DNA from 2 places in the Caballeronia sp. Lep1P3 genome. Region 2 is predicted to be linked to the other one. Evidence: riboswitches for the same ligand, from Rfam matches in the RefSeq annotation. Region 2 holds a riboswitch; the other holds the start of a gene.
What was found. Region 2 has a riboswitch for thiamine pyrophosphate ahead of thiC (phosphomethylpyrimidine synthase ThiC). Riboswitches for the same ligand answer to the same signal wherever they lie in the genome.
Positions count from the first base shown of each region.

Region 1: linked by a shared signal. The riboswitch ahead of LDZ27_RS01810 (FAD-dependent oxidoreductase) and the one ahead of thiC (phosphomethylpyrimidine synthase ThiC) in region 2 are both predicted to bind thiamine pyrophosphate.

Region 1 covers NZ_CP084265.1:383,521-390,811, forward strand. Annotated here, with positions in the region: gene LDZ27_RS01795 (glutamate synthase subunit beta) at 1-817, shown strand, start outside; gene LDZ27_RS01800 (hypothetical protein) at 1,014-1,382, opposite strand; gene LDZ27_RS01805 (ABC transporter ATP-binding protein/permease) at 1,694-3,436, opposite strand; TPP riboswitch at 3,681-3,801, shown strand; gene LDZ27_RS01810 (FAD-dependent oxidoreductase) at 3,971-5,110, shown strand; gene thiS (sulfur carrier protein ThiS) at 5,125-5,322, shown strand; gene LDZ27_RS01820 (thiazole synthase) at 5,340-6,146, shown strand; gene thiE (thiamine phosphate synthase) at 6,143-7,228, shown strand.
Region 2 covers NZ_CP084265.1:1,985,237-1,992,527, forward strand. Annotated here, with positions in the region: gene LDZ27_RS09335 (DUF1328 domain-containing protein) at 83-244, opposite strand; gene LDZ27_RS09340 (DUF1328 domain-containing protein) at 362-538, opposite strand; gene LDZ27_RS09345 (sensor histidine kinase) at 707-2,221, shown strand; gene LDZ27_RS09350 (entericidin A/B family lipoprotein) at 2,391-2,525, shown strand; gene LDZ27_RS09355 (DUF4397 domain-containing protein) at 2,696-3,478, opposite strand; gene LDZ27_RS09360 (EamA family transporter) at 3,782-4,720, opposite strand; TPP riboswitch at 5,039-5,179, shown strand; gene thiC (phosphomethylpyrimidine synthase ThiC) at 5,386-7,291, shown strand, end outside.

The sequences.
Region 1 (7,291 bases), 1.5 Mb from region 2:
CAAGGACGCGATTCCCGCGCACATCGGCAATACGGCGAAGGAAACGATCACGCCCGACGAGCTGAAGGAGCAATTCGACGCGGTGGTGGTCGCGGGCGGCTCCGAAATGCCGCGCGATCTGCCGGTGCCGGGGCGCGAGCTGGAAGGCATTTATTTCGCGATGGAATTCCTGCCGCAGCAAAACAAGGTCAACGCTGGCGACAAGGTCGCGGATCAACTGGTCGCGAAGGGCAAGCATGTCGTCGTGATCGGCGGCGGCGATACGGGTTCCGATTGCGTCGGCACGTCGAACCGTCATGGCGCGAAGGGCGTGACGCAGTTCGAACTGCTCGCGCAGCCGCCCGAGGAAGAGAACAAGCCGCTCGTCTGGCCGTATTGGCCGATCAAGCTGCGCACGTCGTCATCGCATGAAGAAGGGTGCGATCGCGACTGGTCGGTAGCGACCAAGCGCTTCGAAGGCAAGAACGGCAAGGTCGAGCAGCTGATCGCGGTGCGCGTCGAGTGGAAGGGCGGCAAGATGGTCGAAGTGCCGAACTCCGAATTCGAAATGAAGGCCGATCTCGTGCTGCTCGCGATGGGTTTCACGCAGCCGCTTTCGCCGGTGCTGGACGCGTTCGGCGTGGACAAGGACGCGCGCGGGAACGTGCGCGCATCTACCGAGGGGGAAAAGGCGTATTACACGTCGGTCGATAAAGTGTTCACCGCGGGCGACATGCGGCGCGGGCAATCGCTGGTTGTGTGGGCGATTCGCGAAGGACGGCAGTGCGCGCGGTCGGTGGATGCGTATTTGATGGGGCATAGCGAGTTGCCGCGGTAAATATCTCGCGTTTGAGAGCAAAAAGGCCACGCTATGCGTGGCCTTTTTGCTTTTTGCGAAGATTTGCCGTTCTTCAATGAGCGGACGATCGATCGGGCGCAATTGTGCGGATTGGGTCGTGATTATTGGCTCAAGAAGCCCTTTCTCCTGTCCGACCTGAAGCGGTCAATCGTCGCGGTTCACAGGCGTCGAAGCATCACTGGCGGACCATGCACGCGACCGGCACAGTGGCCTTGAGCAATCCATCTGCGGCAACCTCGCTTTTTGTCTTTACGGAAATGCTGACATAGCCGTTATAGGCGCCTTCGATAAGACGACTTTTGTGCGTATAAGTCGGGCATGTAGCGCTTGCCGTGCTGGACGCAGAATTGTAGTTGGTCTGCAAAACAGCAATATCCTTTCCTTCCCAATGGGCAGTTGTCAAGTCGACGTCGCCGTTTGCTGTCGCTGTGCAGGTGCCTACTGACCCACCTGAGCAATCCAATGTAATGGAGGTTGCGAATGCGTGAGTCGACCCCAGAGCGAAAAGCGCTGCCGCGATTATCTTTGCGAAATTCTTGTGCATTTTGAACATAGCCTTTTTGAGACGTTTTTATCATTCATCGGTAATTAGTCACCGATGACTGTAAGTCTAGCAAGCCATGCACATGCGAAAGACGGGATTACAAAATGTAACTCCGCGTCAATCGTAGATGTTTGAAAGGAAGGGTCGACACCGCATGAATGCGATGTCCTTGCGAGGCACATTGGGTCTAGATTCTGACGCGCTTTCGCGCACCGACCGGCAGCTAATAATCTGCAGCTTGACTAAGCACCCGAGAGAACCGCACTGCCACACACCCAGCGCGGATTCCAAAACATCCCGCAAAAGAAAACCTAAGCCTCCACCATCGCCCGCTCGATCTCGATCCGGTAATCATGAAACAACGCCACCGATTCCCGATGCGCGACGCTCAGAATCGCGGCCTTCGGCAAGCGGTCGACGAGCGTGTTGTAGATGTGCAGTTCGTTATCGGCATCGAGCGCGCTCGTGGCTTCGTCGAGGAACACGAAGTCGGGCTTGTGCAGCAGCACGCGCGCGGCCGCCAGCCGTTGCTGCTCGCCCGGCGACAGGCTGCGCGCCCAATGCGCGCTTTCGTCGAGGCGGCCCGCATACGCTTCGAGATTGCACGCGCGCAATGCCTCGCGCGACTGGTCGTCCGTGAACGTACCGGCTGGCGACGGATACGACAGCGCCGCGCGCAACGCGCCGATCGGCAGATAGCTTTGCTGCGGAATGAACATCATCCTGGCGTCGACGGGCGCGTCGATCGTGCCGTCGCCGAACGGCCAGAGCCCCGCGAGCGCGCGCATCAGCGTGCTCTTGCCCGAACCCGACGGCCCCACGACGAGCCACCGCGAACCCGGCTCGATGGAGACGTCCGCCACGCGCGAAAGCGGCGTGCCGTTCGGTAGCGCGAGCAGCAGGCCGCTCGTCGTGAGCGACGGCGTGCTCGTGTAGTGCAGGTTGATGCCGCCGCGCTCGGTCGCGGGCGATGTCTCCTCGCGGATATGCGTCGAGCGCATCACGCGCTTGAATTCGCGCAGACGATTCACCGTGGCGCGCCATTCGACCAGCGTCGAATAACTGTTGATGAACCACGAGAACGAATCGCTGACGGTGCCGAACGCCGACGAAATCTGCATCAGCACGCCGAATGAAAACGCGCCCGCGAAGTAGCGCGGCGCGGCCACCATGATCGGAAAGATGATCGCGATCTGGCCGTAGAAGGAAAGCACGAAGGTCATGCGCTTCGTGTACTTCATGATGAGCCACCAGTTGTCGCGGATGCGCTGGAAGATGCTCTTCGCGTTCGCGGTCTCGGTCGCGATGCCGTCATAGAACGCGATCTGCTCGGCGTTCTCGCGCACGCGAATCAGGCCGAAGCGGAAGTCCGCTTCCACCTTCTGCTGCTGGTAGTTGATCGACACGAGCGGATGCCCGACCTTCTGGATGATGAGCGAGCCGAGAATCGCGTAAAGCGCCGCGGCCCACACCATGTAGCCGGGAATGACGAGCGGCTTGCCCATGACCGTGAGCGTGAGCGCGCCCGCGATCGTCCAGAGAATGGTGATGAACGTGACGAGCGTGACGAGCGTGGAGAGCAGGTCGAGCGAGAGCGTGAGCGTCGTGGTCGCGAAGGATTGCAGGTCGTCGCTGATACGCTGGTCGGGGTTGTCGGCGAGACGGTCGCGCTCGATGCGGTAGAACGCGCGGTCCCCGAACCATTGCTCGAGATACTTGTTCGTGAGCCACTGCCGCCAGCGGAACGCGAGCATCTGCCGCAGATACCGGCCATAGACGGCAAGCAGGATGTACGCGAACGCGAGGCCCGTGAAGATCAGCAGCAAGTGCGGGAAATCGCGCACGTTCTTGTTCTGCAGCGCGTTATAGAAGTCCGCGTTCCAGCTGTTGAGCCGCACGTTGATCCACACGACCGTCATGTTGATCGCGATGATCGCCACGAGCAGCCCCCACGCGATGCCGCGCTCCTCCGACACCCAGAACGGTTTGATGAGGCTCCACGCCGAGACTTCGTCCGCTTTTTGCTGCGTGTTTTCGGGGTTCGAGTTGACCATGACCTTCCTGCTGATGCGCCGGCGCGCCGGCGGGTTGAGACGTTTGCTGCGGACGCGGGCGTGCGGCCGTCCAGCGCCGCAGATTGTCGAGTTGCTGCCTTAACCGTCGCTTAATCCGGTGCGATCGTTCGATGACCGGTCATTCGGGGCATTGTGCCAGAGTGCCGCCGCGCGCGACCGGAGCGCCCGCCGGCGCGGGCAATCCCGGTTTGCAGCGGCTTTGGCTTTTATGCTCTAATGGCCTGCGACGAAACAGGGGTGCTTCGTGATTGGCGATGCCGCGCATCGTGCGGACACGAGGCTGAGAGAGACCCTTTGCACCCGATCCGGGTAATACCGGCGAGGGAAGTTTCCGGAGAACGCGCGCGGTTCACGCCTTCCTCCAGTTTCTTCCAGTCTTCCTTTTCCGCTCGATGCGTCCCTTGGCGACGCCGTGCCGGTCTCTCTTCCCGCTGCTTCGTCCTCGTTCGTGGATCGGTGTGCGCCTCTCGCGCGCGCCGAACGCCGTGGGACCGTATTCGGAGGCATCGGATAGTGAACAGCATCGATCAGGCCGACGCGCGCCGGCCCGATTTCGCCGTGATCGGCGGCGGGCTCATCGGGCGGCTCGTCGCGTGGCAACTGGCGGGCGCGGGGCACGACGTCGCGCTGTACGATCGCGGCGACGAAGCCGGCTCGCAGTCGGCCGCGTGGGTCGCCGCCGCGATGCTCGCGCCGCTCGCGGAAGCCACGAGCGCCGAGCCGCTCGTCGTGGAACTCGGCGCGGCGTCGCTCGCGCGCTGGCCGGCGCTCATCGCGGCCTTGCCCGAGCCGGTCTTCTTTCAGCGCAACGGCACGCTTGTCGTGTGGCACGGCGCGGATCGCGCGGAGGCGCCGCTTTTCGAGCGCCGGCTGCGCGCGAACGCGCCGTCCGCGCTCCTCGATGGCGGATTCGTCAAGCTCGCGGGCGCGCAGGTCGAGCAAGCCGAGCCGGCGCTCGGCGCACGTTTCGCGCAAGGCTGGCTGCTGCCGCACGAAGGCCAGCTCGACAACCGGCAGGCGCTGAAGGCGCTCGCGGCGGGCTTGGCGGCGCGCGGGGTGCGCGCGCACTGGAACACGCCCGTCGATGCGATGCCCGACGCACGCTGGATCATCGATTGCCGCGGGCTCGGCGGCAAACCCGCGTGGCCCGCGCTGCGCGGCATCCGTGGCGAAGTGGCGCGCGTGCATGCGCCGGGCATCCGGCTCACGCGGCCCGTGCGCCTGCTGCATCCGCGCTATCCGCTCTACATCGCGCCGAAAGAGAACGACCTCTACGTGATCGGCGCGACCGAAGTCGAAGGCGAGGACATGTCGCCGGTCAGCGTGCGCTCGGCGCTCGAACTGCTGAGCGCGGCGTTCGCGGTTCATCCGGGATTCGGCGAGGCGCGCATCCTCGAACTCAACTCGCAATGCCGGCCGACGCTGCCGGACCATCGGCCGGCGATCGTCTGGGACGGCGCGCGCACGGTGCGCGTGAACGGGCTGTATCGGCACGGCTTCATGATCGCGCCCGAAGTCGCGGACAGCGCCTGCGCGCTCGCGGATGCGCTCATCGGCGGGTCCGTGCATGACGCCGCCTCATTCGACGATTTCCGCCGCGACGCGCGATGGTCCGCGCTGCTGCACGGCGCATTCGAGCCGGCGACCGCGTGAACCGGAGACAAACCATGAACATCCACATCAATCAGCGCGCGTTCACGTTGCCCGAGACGGCGACCGTGACCGACGCGCTTGCCGCATTCGGCGCGAAACCGCCGTTCGCCGTGGCATTAAACGGCCAGTTCGTCGCGCGCGGCGAGCACGGCACCAAGGCGCTTTCGCCCGGCGACAAGCTCGACGTCGTTTCGCCCGTCGCGGGCGGCTGAAACCCGAGGATCGAACCATGACCACCCATACCGCCGATTCCCTCACGCTCTACGGCGAGACATTTCCGAGCCGCGTGCTGCTCGGCACGTCGCGATATCCGTCGCTGCAATCGCTGTCGGATTCCATCGACGCCGCGCGTCCCGGCATGGTGACCGTTGCGCTGCGCCGTCAGTCGGAAACGGGCGAAGCCGGCTTCTTCGACGAATTAAAGCGCCACGGTGTCGCGCTCTTGCCGAACACGGCGGGCTGCCAGAGCGTCGACGAGGTGTTGACGACGGCGTACATGGCGCGCGAAGTGTTCGATACGCCGTGGATCAAGCTCGAACTGATCGGCGACGACTACACGCTTCAGCCCGACCCGATCGGACTCGTCGAGGCGGCGGCGAAGCTCGTGCGCGACGGCTTCAAGGTGCTGCCGTACTGCACGGAAGACCTCGTGATCGGCCGGCGCCTGCTCGATGCCGGCTGCGAGGCGCTGATGCCGTGGGGCGCGCCCATCGGCACCGGCAAAGGCGTGACGAATCCCTACGGCTTGCGCACGTTGCGCGAGCGCCTGCCGGATGTGCCGCTGATCGTCGATGCGGGTCTCGGCGTGCCGTCGCATGCGTGTCAGGTGATGGAGTGGGGCTTCGACGGCGTGCTGCTCAACACGGCCGTCTCGCAGGCGACGTTTCCGCCGCAGATGGCGCGCGCGTTCGCGCTGGGCGTCGAGGCGGGCCGCAGCGCGTTCCTCGCGGGACCGATGGCCGAGCGCGATAGCGCACAGGCGAGCACGCCGGTCGTCGGCATGCCGTTCTGGCATCAGGACGGAGGCGCCGCATGACGCTCATCGGACGCGAAGTGTTCTGGCCGCCCGCCGACGAACTCGTCGGAATGGCGGAGAAAATCCGTGCGCGCCTGGGCGACTGGCCGGCGGCGTCGACGCGCTGGCGCATCTGTCTGACCCCGCCGGAATCGCCGGGCGTGCAGGATCTGATCGTCTTCACGGACGCGCCCGGGCCGGACGTCGAGGCGCTCGTAGCCGGCGGCGCGGCGGTGCTCGAAGCGCGCGGCTCGCGTGTGACGCTCGCGCGCAACGGCGAGCGTTTCGTGCTGGAAGGCGAGCGGTCCGACGACTGGCTCGCCGCGCTCGCCGCGTTTCTCGACTGCAACTTCGAGCCGCACGATGCGCTCGTTCTCGCGCTCGCGTGGCGCACCGGCGACGAGGCGAAAGACGACGCCTGGCCCGTCGATTTCGCGACGTTCCCGCGCGTCGGCGACTTGCCGCCCGCGCCCGAGCCGGCGTTTCCGCCCTGTCCGGACCGGCTCGGGCTGTATCCGGTGCTGCCGAGCGGCGAATGGATCGAGCGCGTGCTCGACCTTGGCGTGTGCACCGCGCAGCTTCGCCGCAAAAGCACCGACGCGGACGACTTGCGGCGCGAGATCGAGCGGTCGGTGGCGGCGGGGCGCCGGCATCAGGCGCGGTTGTTCATCAACGATCACTGGCGCGCGGCAATCGACGCCGGCGCTTACGGCGTGCATCTCGGTCAGGAAGACGTGCAGACCGCCGACCTCGCCGCGATTGCGCGCGCGGGCTTGCGGCTCGGCCTCTCGACACACGGCTATTACGAGATGCTGCGCGCGCTGCATTTCCGGCCGAGCTACCTCGCGCTCGGCGCCGTTTTCCCGACGACGACCAAAGTCATGCCGACGAAGCCGCAAGGACTCGAGCGCCTGCGCCGCTACGTGCAGTTGCTCGATGGCCACGTGCCGCTCGTCGCGATCGGCGGAATCGATGGCAATGTCATCGGCGATGTGCTGGCCACGGGCGTCGGCAGCGCGGCCGTCGTGCGCGCGGTGACGGAGGCGCCGGGCACGGCTGCGGCGGTGTCGTCGCTGCAACAGAACTTTGCACGTCAATGCTGACAGTTCCGAAAAGAGGGGGCACGGCAGCCTAGGCAAAGCACCGATTGCACGCAGGCCCTATAA
Region 2 (7,291 bases):
ATCGAACGAGAAGCACGCGAGCGCACCGGCGGGCCTCGTTACGACGACGGCGGCCGGTGCGGGAACAGCCAAGCGGCGCGCGTCAGGTCCTGAACACGCCGAGCAACAGCGTAACCACGAACACGACGAGAAAAATATAAAACAGGATCTTCGCGATTTCAGCGGCGCCGGCCGCGATGCCCGTGAATCCGAACACGGCCGCGATAATTGCGATGACGAAAAATACGGCTGCGTAATGAAGCATGGGACCCTCCTCGTTGATTGTTCTCAGGTCGGGCCGGGCCGCTTCCGCTCTCGCTCTCGCTGCGAGGCCCGGCGATGCTTGGCGCCCAGCGTCTTGCGTTTTGCGTCCGAAAGGCCGCTAATCGACCGCTTTTTTCGTAATCACGAAACCCAGCACCAGAAACACAACGCACAGAATCAGGAACAGCACGAACAGAAATTTCGCGATCGTGGCCGCGCCCGCGGCGATGCCCGTGAAGCCGAGAAGCCCGGCAATCACCGCGACGATCGCAAAGAACAATGCCCATCTCAGCATGATCGTTCCCCGTAGAAGTGGATGACGAGCACCATGCTAGTCGCGGGTTTCGTCACGCGCACTCGGGCTGGCTCCTTTTTTGCTGTGAGAATCCACCGACATATGCTTTCAATCGGCTGCGCGGGCGAGTCATCCGCTCGCCAAAGCGCCGAGCCGACGAACGACGCCATGAGCCACACGCCACCCGCCACGCTGTCCACGCTTCCCGAGCTTTGCGCCGTTGCGCATGACGCCGCGCCGCCTTCGCCCGAGACCGCCCGCGCGAAAACCAGCGGCTTCTCGCGCATCAACGAATGGATGCACCGCTATAGCTGGGCGGTCGCGATGACCGTTGCCATCGTCATCACGGTCGGCGGGCTCGTGATACTGGAGTCGGGGCGCATGCGCATCGCCGCCGAATACGAGACCGCGCTCGACGCGAAAAGCGCCACCGCGCAGCTTTCCGCGCTCGCCGCCGATATCGGAACACTCACCGCCCAGCGCGACGCCTTCGCGATCAAGCCGGAAGCGGCGCACCGCGCGCAATTCGAGCAGACGGTCGCCCATGTGCGCCGAGCGCTTGCCACGCTCGATGCCTATTACCGGCGCATCGGCGACGACACCGCGCTTGCGAGCTTCGCGCAGATCAGCGCGGCATCGAGCGATGCGATCGGCCGCGCGACGGCGGCTTCCTCGGGCGTGTCGAACGCGTCGAACGCGCCGGCTGACAACGACGCCACGCTCGATGCCGCCCTTTCGCTGCTGCGCCTGAACGAGGAGCAGCGCGCGCAACACGCGCTCGATGCGAGCCGCGCCGATCAGCGCATCTCGACGCTGTGCGTCGGCGCGTTGTGCGCGCTAAACATCGTGTTGTTTCTGCTTCTGTTTCGCAATCTCGGCATTCAGCTCGACAAGCAGGATCGCGTGCAAAAGAAACTCATCACGCAGCAGGAAGAACTGGATCAGCTCGTCTTCGAGCGCACGCGGCAACTGGAAGCGCTCGCGTGGCATCTTCAGTCGGTGAGCGAAAACGAGAAGACGGAACTCGCGCGCGAACTCCACGACGAACTCGGCTCCATCCTGACCGCGAGCAAGATGGATGTCGCGTGGGTGCGCGGCAAGCTGAAGACGAGTGAGCCCGCGATGGCCGAGAAGCTCTCGCGCGCCATCGGCAATCTGGATCAGGGCATTGCACTCAAGCGCCGCATCATCGAGGACATGCGGCCGACGGTGCTCGCGAACTTCGGCCTCGTGACGGCGTTGCGCTCGCTCGCCGACGAAGCCGCGCAGCGCAACGGCTGGACCGTTCAGTTCGATTTGCCTGGCGAGGACGTCAAGCTCGGCGAAGCGATCGAGATCGCGCTCTTCCGGGTCGCTCAGGAAACGCTCACGAACGCGGCGAAGTACGCGCGCGCGAGTTGCATCGGTATCGCGCTGACGATGGACGCGGCGAACGTTTCGCTGCACATCACGGACGACGGCATCGGCATCAGGCCGCAAGACCTGAAGCGCACGCAGACGCACGGACTCGTCGGCATGCGCCAGCGCGTGTCGGCGCGCGGCGGGCGCTTCGAGATCGAGCGGGCGAAGCCGCATGGCACGAGCATCCGCGTGTCGATGCCGCGCGAACGCGCAGCGGATGCCGCATCGGTCGCGCTCGCCGCGAGCGATTTCGCCGACGCCCGCGCGCGCCCGGCCGCGTAGGACGATGCCGACGCGAAATGCGGAACGTGCCGACATCAAAAACCCAGCGGTGCCTACAGCCGGCGCTCGCGCACTTTTTTAAGATTGTTCACACCGGTGAGGCCTATCGAGCGATGCGGCCGAGCCATACAGAATCAACCGACGCCACTCACTTAAAGGGAAATGGAACATGACTCGAATCATCGCTTTGCTGCTGATCGCCGGCACCGCTGCGCTCGCGGGCTGCAACACCGTCTCGGGCGCAGGCCAGGACATCTCGAAGGGCGGGCACGCGATCACGAATTCCGCCGAAGAACACAAGTAAGCCCGGTTTCTGACACGACACAAAGCGTAAGTTCAGCGCGTATTTCCTGTCTCCCCGCCGCCAGAATGCGGCGGGATTTTTTTTGCCTGATGAGCGGCGACATGAAAAAACCCGCCCGGTCGCCCGGGCGGGTTTCGTCGCTGCGCCTTCGGAACGCGGCGTCGGACGGCTTATTGCGTGTTGGGCAGCTCGATGGCCGGCTGTTGCGTATTGCCGCCTTGCGCCACCAGCACGCGAATGCTGTTCGGCACCACTTGCGAGAGCGCATTGCCCGCGGGCAGCGTCGTCACGAGCCAGTCGGCATTGTTCGCGAGATCGAACGACGCCGACTTGTACACCGGCGTCTTCGAACCCGGCAGCGTCGCGATGAGTTGATAGGTGCCGCCCGAGACGTAGATCGAGTCCTGCGTCGTCGCGGGCACCGCGTTCTTGAACGCGACGCTCGCCATCGTCGGATTGACGGCGCCGATGTCCGCGCCCGGCGCGACCAGATACAGATCGAGGTTCTGCGCATTCGCCGATGCATTGAACCCGCGCACGCGCGCGCTGCCCGAAAGCAGCCCCTTGTCGAACGGATCGTCGATGACGGCGATCGACGGCAGGAAGCCCGCGTCGGGCAGCGCGATCACCGTGTACTCGTGACCCTTCGCGGCATCGCTGATGCTGCTGTCGCTCGCGAGCGTCGTCGCCGTATCCACGGCCGCATACGAGAAGTTGTGCTGGCCGGTGCCGATGTTCGCGAAGTTGGTCACGGCCTTGTAGCCGAGGTTCGGCTGCAGCACCTTGCCGTTATCGTAGAAGTCGACGTTCGGGCCGCTCGGAATGGCGTGGATGAAATGGACCTGCGGCTGCGTGAGGCCGAGTTCCTTGCCGACGTCGTCCGAGCTTCCGCCGCAAGCGGACACGAGCGCGGCGACGGCGGCAAGCGCCGTAACGGTGCGAATGATCTTCATGTGCCACCTTCCTTTTTCTGATCGTTGGGCTTGGGTCTCGAGGACGCGCGAGAAGCGCGCTCGCCGCCTCGTTTCTGGCTGCTGAAGCCCGCGTCGATGGAACGTCGCGGGGCGCCGGAAACGAGCAACGTCCGTGCCCCGTTGCGGTGCGCGCAAGGCGTCGAATGGCTGCGAAGCCTTGTCCGGAAAGGCTTCCCGAATCATTAGAGGAATTGCTCGGGATGCGGGGAAACGCAAGCTCGCAGCAGCAGCGCGTATGACGCCACGCGCGGCGAACGGCGGTTCTTACAAACGCAGGAAGAATCAGACGAGCCCGCGCCGCCGGTAATCGAACCAGAGCGACAGCGCGACACTCGACAGAATGACGGCCGTCGCGATGACGGTCCAGCGCGTGATGGCTTCGCCGAGCAAGAGCGCGCCGAGCAGCACCGCGACCACCGGATTCACGTACAGGCAACTCGTCGCGACGATCGTGCTCGTCTGCCGGATCAGGAAGTTGTACGCGACGTAGGCGGCCATCGAACCGATCAGCATCAGATACAGGAACGACACGCCCGCGCCGAAGCCGACGTGCGTGAGCCGCTCGCCGGAGAGCAGCGCGATGGTCGTCGCGATCAGCCCGCCCAGCCCGATCTGAAGCGCGGTGGACATCAGCAGGTCGGACGGCTGCGACAGGCGGCTCGCGAGATGCGCGCCGCCCGCCCAGAAGACCGCCGCGCACAGAATGGCGAGCGTGCCGTAAGTCGAACTCGACGACGGATCGCCGTGATTGAGCAGCACGATGCCGACGAGCCCCAGCCCCACCGCGCTCCACTCGCCCTTGCTGACGCCGCGACCCGCGAGCGCGGCGAAGATCGTCGCGAAAAGCGGGACCGTCGCGACCATGACGGCGGCTGTCCCGGTCGCGACCGTGCGCATGCCGTAGGCCATCATCCCGCTCGACAGCCCTTCGAGCAGCGTGCCGACGAGCGCCGCGTTGCGCACTTCGCGCGCGCTCGGCCACACCGCCTTGCGATGCACGGCGATCGCGAAAAGCCCGATGCCGGCGAAGAGATTGCGCAGCCCGCCGAGCATCAGCGGCGGAAAGGAATCGAGCGCCAGATGAATCCCGAGATACGTCGATCCCCAGACGAGATAGACGACGGCGAGCGCCAGCACGATCGGCCCCTTGCGGGAGCGCGGCGCGCGAAACGGAAAGCGATCGGGTACGGAGAAAGGCAGACGCGGCGGCAAGGCGGACATGCGTTACTCCGCGATGCTGGCCGGCCGCGCGGCGCGGCCAGAAAAGACGTGACGGCCAGCGGCGAACCGAGCGCACGGCGGGCGTGCGCAACGCGCTTGTTGCGCGGTGAAACCGGGAAAACACGGCAGCATGATGAAGCGATGGAGTGCGGATTGAAGTGCCGAGATGGCGGCGCAGGCGAAACGCGCTGTGATGAAACGCCGCGATCCGGGTAATCCCGAAAAAGCGGCGCCCGCCATTATGCAGCAAGCGCCATCGGCGAAACGGGCATTTCGCGAATGGTTGCCAGAACGCGACGCCGCAGTGTATGGTGTCGGCTGCTAACGCGGGGGTCCTGCGCGGCACATCGCGATTCCGGTCGGCTTCATTGACCGTTTCGTCCGTGTCTCGTGGGTGAGAAATACCCTTTGAACCTGATCTGGATAATGCCAGCGCAGGGAAGCGTTCGGGCCCAGACGCTTTCGGTTTTCTTCTACGCGTCACGCTTGCCGGCCCGCACCTTTCCATCTCGTTCTTCCCTGTTTAGCTCCTGAGTCAGCCGAGCTCGACGGCGTTCGTTCGCGCGTCGGCGCTGCATCGGCGAAACATTCGTCCCAACGCAATCGCTTGCATGGGACCGCGGCGAGCGCATACGCGCCGACTGCGGTCGACAAGGAGAGACAGCATGAATGCCAACCCGAAGTTTCTGTCCGAAAACGCCGTCGTGGATGCCGCCGCCATCGCGCCGCTTCCCAATTCGCGCAAGGTCTACGTGACCGGCTCGACGCCCGGCATCCGCGTGCCGATGCGCGAGATCACGCAGTCGGATACGCCCGATGGCTTCGGCGGCGAGAAGAATCCGCCCGTCTACGTGTACGACACGTCAGGCCCGTACACCGATCCCGACGCTTCCATCGACATCCGCTCGGGCCTGTCCGCGCTGCGCGCCGGCTGGATCGACGCGCGCGGTGACACCGAAGAACTCGCCGGGCTATCCAGCGAATTCGGCCGCGAACGCGCCGCCGATCCGAAGACGGCCGAACTGCGCTTTCCCGGTCTGCATCGCAAGCCGCGCCGCGCGCTCGCGGGCAAAAACGTCACGCAGATGCACTACGCCCGCGCGGGCATCGTCACGCCCGAGATGGAGTTCATCGCGATTCGCGAAAACCAGCGACGCGCCGAGTATCTCGAGAGCCTCAGAACGAGCGGCCCGAACGGCGAAAAGCTCGCGCAGATGATGGGCCGCCAGCATCCCGGGCAGGCGTTCGGCGCGGCGGCCTTCGGCAAGGACGCACTGAAGGCGATCACGCCCGAATTCGTGCGCGAGGAAGTGGCGCGCGGCCGCGCGATCATCCCCGCGAACATCAATCACCCGGAAAGCGAGCCGATGATCATCGGCCGCAACTTCCTCGTGAAGATCAACGCGAACATCGGTAATTCGGCGGTCAGCTCGTCCATCGGCGAGGAAGTCGACAAGATGACCTGGGCGATCCGCTGGGGCGGCGACACCGTGATGGACCTCTCGACCGGCAAGCACATCCACGAAACGCGCGAGTGGATCATCCGAAATTCGCCGGTGCCAATTGGCACGGTGCCGATCTATCAGGCTTTGGAAAAGGTGAACGGCAAAGCCGAAGACCTGACGTGGGAAATCTTTCGCGACACGCTGATCGAGCAGGCGGAGCAAGGCGTCGATTACTTCACGATCCACGCGGGCGTGCGCCTGCAATACGTGCCGCTGACGGCGAACCGCATGACGGGCATCGTGTCGCGCGGCGGCTCGATCATGGCGAAGTGGTGCCTCGCGCATCACAGGGAGAGCTTCATCTACGAGCACTTCGAGGACATCTGCGAAATCATGAAGCAATACGATGTCTCGTTCTCGCTCGGCGACGGCCTGCGCCCCGGCTCCATCTACGACGCCAACGACGAAGCGCAACTCGGCGAACTCAAGACGCTCGGGGAACTCACGCAGATCGCGTGGAAGCACGACGTTCAGGTGATGATCGAAGGCCCCGGCCACGTGCCGATGCAGCTCATCAAGGAGAACATGGACCTGCAGCTGGAATGGTGCGACGAGGCGCCGTTCTACACGCTCGGGCCGCTCACCACCGACATCGCGCCGGGCTACGACCACATCACGTCGGGCATCGGCGCGGCGATGATCGGCTGGTTCGGCACCGCCATGCTCTGCTACGTGACGCCGAAGGAACACCTCGGACTGCCGAACAAGGACGACGTGAAGGAAGGCATCATCACCTACAAGCTGGCGGCGCACGCGGCCGATCTGGCGAAGGGTCATCCGGGCGCGCAGGTGCGCGACAACGCGCTCTCGAAGGCGCGCTTCGAATTCCGCTGGGAGGATCAGTTCAATCTCGGTCTCGACCCGGACAAGGCGCGCGAATTCCACGACGAGACGCTGCCGAAGGATTCGGCGAAGGTCGCGCATTTCTGTTCGATGTGCGGCCCGCACTTCTGCTCGATGAAAATCACGCAGGACGTGCGCGATTTCGCGGCGAAGCAGGGCGTCTCCGAGACCGACGCGCTCACGCACGGCATGCAGACGAAAGCGATCGAGTTCGTGAAGAAAG